Regions from separate parts of the Afipia massiliensis genome, predicted to be linked through region 2. Evidence: predicted binding sites of a transcription regulator. Region 2 holds the regulator's gene; each other region holds the start of a gene.
The links. The regulator HrcA, encoded in region 2, represses chaperone genes, less so after heat shock. The targets are predictions, from matches to a motif close to GTTAGCACTCNCNNNNNGNGAGTGCTAAC.
Positions count from the first base shown of each region.

Region 1: a site for HrcA is predicted at 1,509-1,537, ahead of YH63_RS14770 (co-chaperone GroES). Genes of this name have one in related genera too.
Region 3: a site for HrcA is predicted at 1,121-1,149, ahead of groES (co-chaperone GroES). Genes of this name have one in related genera too.

Region 1 is NZ_LBIA02000001.1:3,091,590-3,093,857, forward strand. Features, by position in the region: gene groL (chaperonin GroEL) at 1-1,093, opposite strand, end outside; gene YH63_RS14770 (co-chaperone GroES) at 1,150-1,467, opposite strand; gene YH63_RS14775 (DUF1353 domain-containing protein) at 1,638-2,177, opposite strand.
Region 2 is NZ_LBIA02000001.1:1,616,243-1,618,510, forward strand. Features, by position in the region: gene rph (ribonuclease PH) at 1-341, opposite strand, end outside; gene hrcA (heat-inducible transcriptional repressor HrcA) at 610-1,701, shown strand; gene grpE (nucleotide exchange factor GrpE) at 1,791-2,268, shown strand, end outside.
Region 3 is NZ_LBIA02000001.1:2,114,945-2,117,212, reverse strand. Features, by position in the region: gene YH63_RS10045 (MFS transporter) at 1-347, opposite strand, end outside; gene YH63_RS10040 (hypothetical protein) at 408-932, opposite strand; gene groES (co-chaperone GroES) at 1,250-1,546, shown strand; gene groL (chaperonin GroEL) at 1,630-2,268, shown strand, end outside.

The sequences.
Region 1 (2,268 bases), 1.5 Mb from region 2:
ACTTCTCGCGGTCGTAGTCCGAAGTGGTTTCTTCGATCTGCGCCTTGATCTGCGACACGCGCGCCTCGATGTCGGCCTTCTTGCCGGCGCCGTTGACGATGGTGGTGTTTTCCTTGTCGATCATCACCTTCTTGGCGCGGCCCAGCATGTTCAGGGTCACGTTCTCAAGCTTGATGCCGAGGTCTTCCGAGATCGCCTGGCCGCCGGTCAGGATCGCGATGTCCTGCAGCATGGCCTTGCGGCGGTCGCCGAAGCCCGGAGCCTTCACAGCGGCAACCTTGAGGCCACCACGGAGACGGTTGACGACGAGGGTGGCGAGAGCTTCGCCTTCGACGTCTTCAGCAACGATGACGAGCGGCTTGCCGGTCTGCACGACGGCTTCCAGCAGCGGAAGCAGTTCGTTCAGCGAGGAGAGCTTCTTCTCGTTGATGAGGATGTAGGCGTCGTCGAATTCAACGCGCATCTTGTCGGCGTTGGTGACGAAGTAGGGGGAGATGTAGCCGCGGTCGAACTGCATGCCCTCGACGACGTCGAGTTCGGTATCGAGCGACTTGGCTTCTTCAACCGTGATGACGCCTTCGTTGCCGACCTTCGCCATGGCCTTGGCGAGGAAGTCGCCGATTTCCTTGTCGCCGTTGGCCGAGATGGTGCCGACCTGGGCGATCTCGTCGTTCGAGGTGACCTTCTTGGAGTTCTTGACGAGGTCAGCGACCACGGCTTCCACAGCCAGGTCGATGCCGCGCTTCAGGTCCATCGGGTTCATGCCGGCGGCAACCGCCTTGGCGCCTTCCTTGACGATGGCCTGGGCCAGCACGGTCGCGGTGGTGGTGCCGTCGCCGGCAGCGTCTGCCGACTTCGAGGCCACTTCACGGACCATCTGTGCGCCCATGTTCTCGAACTTGTCTTCAAGCTCGATGTCCTTGGCGACGGTGACGCCGTCCTTGGTGATGCGCGGAGCGCCGAACGACTTGTCGAGAACGACGTTTCTGCCCTTGGGGCCTAACGTCACCTTGACGGCGTTGGCGAGGATGTCGACGCCGCGCAACATCTTGTCGCGGGCTTCAACGCCGAATTTGACTTCTTTAGCTGACATATTGGGTTTCCTTGAGTGTCAGGAAGATTTGGAATTTCAGATGAGAGAGGGCGCTCTTAAGCGGCCTTCTTCTTCGTGGCGGGCAGCCCGGTGATGACGCCCATGATGTCGCTTTCCTTCATGATCAGGACTTCCTGGCCATCGATCTTGACCTCGGTGCCGGACCACTTGCCGAACAGGACGATGTCACCGACCTTGAGGTCGATCGGGATCAGCTTGCCGGCCTCGTCGCGGCCGCCCGGGCCGACCGAGAGGATCTCGCCCTGCGAGGGCTTCTCTTTGGCGCTATCCGGAATGATGATGCCGCCAGCGGACTTCTCTTCGGCGTCGATACGCTTGACCACGACGCGGTCGTGAAGCGGACGGAATTTCATGCAGTCCTCCTAATAGATTGACATTGCTGTGTTTTTACGAATTTAGCAGTCATGGCAGGCGAGTGCTACCACGGCTGCATCGGACATAGGCCCATGGCGAGCGCCGGGCAAGGGCTTCTAGCAGAAAAACTGGCAGTCCGATGGCGCGGCTGCCAATTTTTGCGGGATCGTTAATGGGCCGGCGGCTGGGTTGGAGGCGGGGGCTGGGGTGGAGACGGGGGTGTCGCGGCCTTCTCCTTGCGCACAATGTCCAGCTCGGGCCGGGGCGCGACCTCCACCGGCATCGGCTTGTCGTTTTTCCAGGCCACCGCGCGGGCGGCCTGCAACGCCAGGAAGCCGAAGGTGCGCACCGCCGCCCACATGATCCATCGGGTGAGGAAGCCGACGCCGCATACTTCCATCGCCTCGAGAAAGATCGCGTCGGCGCGCTGCCGGGTCGGCGCTTCCGGGTGCGGCTCGGTGCCGGGTCGCAGCTCGTTATAGAGATAGTCGTGGATCACGGCGGCGCGGCTGTAGCGGCCCCAGGTCGGCAGGATCGCCCAGAAGAGGCGCGGGACCGATGCCCCGTCGGTCTCGAACAGCTTGTGCACCTCGATCTCGCGGCCGGAGCCTTCGTCGCCGACTTCATAGATGAGCGGCTGTTCGAGCCGCCATGTCCGGTAATCCACGTCGAGCTGCGTAATGGTGAGTTCGCCGGTGAAACGACTCATGGCCCCGCTCCGTATTGACGAGAGCGAGACTCGCACGGGCGCGGCGCGCTGTCAGCAGCAGCTTTGTCAGCAGTCTCGGTGTCATGCTGCT
Region 2 (2,268 bases):
ACCGTGATCTGGCGTTCGCCCAGGGCAACGAGGTCCACGGTGGTGCGCAGCGAGCGGCCGATCAGCCGCTGGATTTCGACGGTGCGGCCGCTTTGTTTTCCGGCGGCGGATTCACGGCGCATGCGCTCGTGGGTCGCGCGCGGCAGCATGCCGTATTCGGCGGTGACCCAGCCGCGGCCCTGACCCTTCAGCCATGGCGGCAGACGGTCTTCCAGCGTGGCGGTCACCAGCACGTGGGTGTCGCCGAACTTCACCATGCAGGAACCTTCGGCGTATTTGACCACACCCCGTTCCAGTGTGACGGGGCGCAGTTCGTCGGGCGCGCGACGGCTTGGCCGCATGGGAAAATCCTCCGAAAACATGGGAAATGTCGATTTGGCGCTGCTTTTAGGGGGTTGGGGTCGCAGCGGCAAGGGCTATGCAGCTGCGTATCCGGTCATCTCAATTGTCATTGCGAGGAGCGGGGCGACGAAGCAATCCAGTTTGTCGCCAAAGGGCTCTAGATTGCTTCGCTTCGCTCGCAATGACGCTGAACTTGCTGATAATGCCGCTTGTCATGTCGCTGTCCGAGGGACAAGTGTAGGGCGCAGAACCGATTTGGAGCCGGATTTGGCCCACCACGAGCCGACAGGTCATCTGATCACGCCGAACGCCGGGCTGGCGCAGCTCAACGAGCGGTCGCGGGATATTTTTCGTCAGATTGTCGAGAATTATCTGGCCACCGGCGAGCCGGTGGGCTCGCGCAACATCTCGCGCCTGATCACCATGCCGTTGTCGCCGGCCTCCGTGCGCAACGTGATGTCGGATCTCGAGCAACTGGGGCTGATCTACGCGCCGCATACGTCGGCGGGCCGGTTGCCGACCGAACTGGGACTGCGCTTTTTCGTCGACGCGCTGATGCAGGTCGGCGATCTGACCGAGCCGGAACGGCAGTCGATCGAGACGCAACTCAAATCCGTCGGCGGTGCTTCTTCAGTCGAAGCCGCGCTGAGCGAGGCTTTGACGCGATTGTCGGGTCTGACGCGTGCGGCTGCGGTCGTGCTGACGGCGAAGGCGAACGTGCGGCTTAAGCATATCGAATTCGTGCGGCTGGAGCCGACGCAGGCGCTGGTGGTGCTGGTGGCGGAAGACGGCCAGGTCGAGAACCGCGTGCTGCCGCTGCCCCCAGGCGTGCCGTCATCGGCACTGACCGAAGCTTCGAATTTTCTCAATGCACGGATTCGCGGACGCACGCTGGCCGAAGCGCGCAGCGAACTCGAAACCGCGCTGACAACGAGCCGCGGCGAGCTGGATCAGCTCACGCAGAAAGTCGTCGCAGCGGGCATCGCAAGCTGGTCGGGCGGCGCCAGCGACGAGCGCCAACTGATCGTGCGCGGTCACGCCAATCTGCTGGAAGATCTTCATGCGATGGAGGATCTCGAACGGGTGCGGCTGCTGTTCGACGACCTCGAAGCCAAGAAGGGTGTGATCGATCTGCTCGGCCGCGCCGAGCGCGCCGACGGCGTGCGGATTTTCATCGGCTCGGAGAACAAGCTGTTCTCGCTGTCCGGCTCCTCGACCATCATCGCACCCTATCGCGACGGCGCGGGCCACATCGTCGGCGTGCTCGGCGTGATCGGTCCGACGCGGCTGAACTACGCGCGGGTCATTCCGATGGTCGATTATGCCGCCCGGATTGTCAGTCAGCTGATCGGCAAATAGCGCGTTAGCGCTTGATTTTCCGCGCCTAAAGCACGATATGCGGGCTAACAATCCCACATGATCGAGACGATTTGCTGAAAAGGTGAGTTATGGCCAATACCAATGGGCGCAAGGAACAATCGGAGGCCGCCGCCGCGCAGGACAGCGCGAACGGTTCCGTGACCGACAAGGAGCCTGTGGTCTCAAAGCCTTACGTGATGCCTGACGATCCTGAAGAAGGGTCGGTCGAAGCGCTCACCAAGGAAGTGGCCGAGGCAAAGGATCGTATGCTGCGCACGCTTGCGGAGATGGAAAATCTGCGCAAGCGGACCCAGCGCGAAGTCACCGACGCGCGGACCTACGGCATCACCGCATTCGCGCGTGACGTGCTCGACATCGCCGACAATCTGCAGCGCGCGCTGGATGCCGTGCCGATGGAAGCACGCGAGGCGGCCGATCCCGGCCTCAAGGCGTTGATCGAGGGCGTCGAGCTGACCGAGCGTTCGCTGCACAAGACGCTGGAGAAAAACGGCGTGCAGAAGCTCGATCCGCTCGGCGAGAAGTTCGATCCGAACTTCCATCAGGCGA
Region 3 (2,268 bases), 500 kb from region 2:
ATCGCGACGCCGAGCAACATCCAGCCCAGAACATAGAGCCAGTATCGATCCGCGAGCGGCAGGATCAGCAGGCCGAGCGCGCCGATCAGCGCGCCGAAGGCCATCACCAGATTCCCGCCGTGCCGATCGATCAATCCGCAAGCCAGCGGGGCGCACAGACCCGAGACGCCAAGCGCGATGGAGAACCCCGCCAGCGCCTGCGCCAGCGACCAGCCATGGGCGGCGGCGATGTGCGTCATGGTGAGCGCGGGCGGATAGAACAGAACGCCCCAGCCCAGCACCTGTGTGATGGAAAGAACAACGACCGCGCGGCTAGGCCCGGAGCTTAGTACCTGCAGCCCGGCCATTGCGCTTGCACGTCCCCGACGTCGACAATTATCCGTCCGGCGGGATTATAACCCCGCGCCTCAGGCGCGCGGTGCGCAGCGGACGTACACCATGGTTCCATAGCGGCTGGAGGCATCCTTGTCGATGAACCGAGTCATCAACACCCGTCCGTCGAACGAGACGATCTCGCGGTCTTTATCACCGCCGGCCGGCCCTGCCGGGCCGATGTAATTCTTGCCGCCCTGGCTGCCCTTCAGGCGCAATTCCTGCGGCGTGGCTTCGTCCGGCAGATGCATGATGACGCCGCCGCTGGCACCCTGCCCGATCACGTAGGGATTTTTGCACTGCCCGCGCGCGGCGGTTTCCGTGCGGGTCTTGTCGTCGGGCTTGTGATAGGAGGCGAGACCCCACCGTCCGACGATTTCATCGGCCCTGATGGTTGCGGGGACTTCGGGCGCCATGGCCGGTTCCTGCACCGTGGCCTGGCCGCCGCCGAAGCCGCCAAAACCGCCGCCACCGCAGGCACCGAGAAAACCCGCCAGCAGCGAGACGCCCGCTAGCGTGACGATCTTGGAGGCGTTGGTTCGTTCGCTCACTATTGTCATGGTGTCTCCCGGCAAGAACACGTGGCTGCCTGCCAGACCGACAGACCCGCCGTCACACTGCGTGAGCTGACCCCCGTCAATACGCAGCGTTCCCCTTTATGGTTTCCAGATCATCCTATATTGGCCTCACCAAGGCCTTAAGAGCCTTGCTTGACAGGATCGGCGGCAACCCATATTCCGGCCCCGTCATTAGCACTCTTGGAGCGCGATTGCTAAGGGCAAGGCTTCATCCCCAAGGGGTTAGCTGAGCCCATTATCCACGCCTCGCGCCCCGCCGCACGTCAAATCTTACCTAACCAACGCCCAAAGGACATCCGATGGCCAAGACAACTTTTCGCCCGCTGCATGATCGTGTCGTCGTCAAGCGCATCGATGCTGAAGAGAAGACCAAAGGCGGCATCATCATTCCCGACAGTGCCAAAGAGAAGCCCTCGCAGGGTCGGGTTGTCGCCGTCGGCCCCGGTGGCCGTGACGAATCCGGCAAGCTGATCCCGATCGATCTGAAGGCCGGCGACACGGTGCTGTTCGGCAAGTGGTCCGGCACCGAAGTGAAGCTCGACGGTGAGGAACTCCTCATCATGAAAGAGTCCGACATCATGGGCGTGCTGAACTAAGCCCACCCATTCTCCATCTGCCGTCATCCTTCGAGGCTCGCGCTTCAGGATGGCGGGAACACACATCATCAGGAGTAAACCCCATGGCTGCCAAGGACGTTAAATTTTCCGGAGACGCGCGTGATCGCATGCTGCGCGGCGTCGATATCCTCGCCAACGCCGTCAAGGTGACGCTCGGTCCGAAGGGCCGCAACGTCGTCATCGACAAATCGTTCGGCGCTCCCCGCATCACCAAGGACGGCGTCACCGTCGCCAAGGAAATCGAACTCGAGGACAAGTTCGAGAACATGGGCGCGCAGATGCTGCGCGAAGTCGCCTCCAAGACCAACGACACCGCGGGCGACGGCACCACCACCGCCACCGTGCTGGCCCAGGCGATCGTGCGGGAAGGCGCCAAGTCGGTTGCCGCCGGCATGAACCCGATGGATCTGAAGCGCGGCATCGACATTGCCGTGACCGCCGTGGTCAAGGATATCGAGAAGCGCGCCAAGCCGGTCGCCTCCTCCGCTGAAATCGCGCAGGTTGGCACCATCTCGGCCAACGGCGACGCAACGATCGGCAGCATGATCGCCAAGGCGATGCAGAAGGTCGGAAACGAAGGCGTCATCACGGTCGAGGAAAACAAGGCGCTCGAAACTGAAGTCGACATCGTCGAAGGCATGCAGTTCGACCGCGGCTATCTCTCGCCGTACTTCGTGACCAACCCCGAGAAGATGACCGCC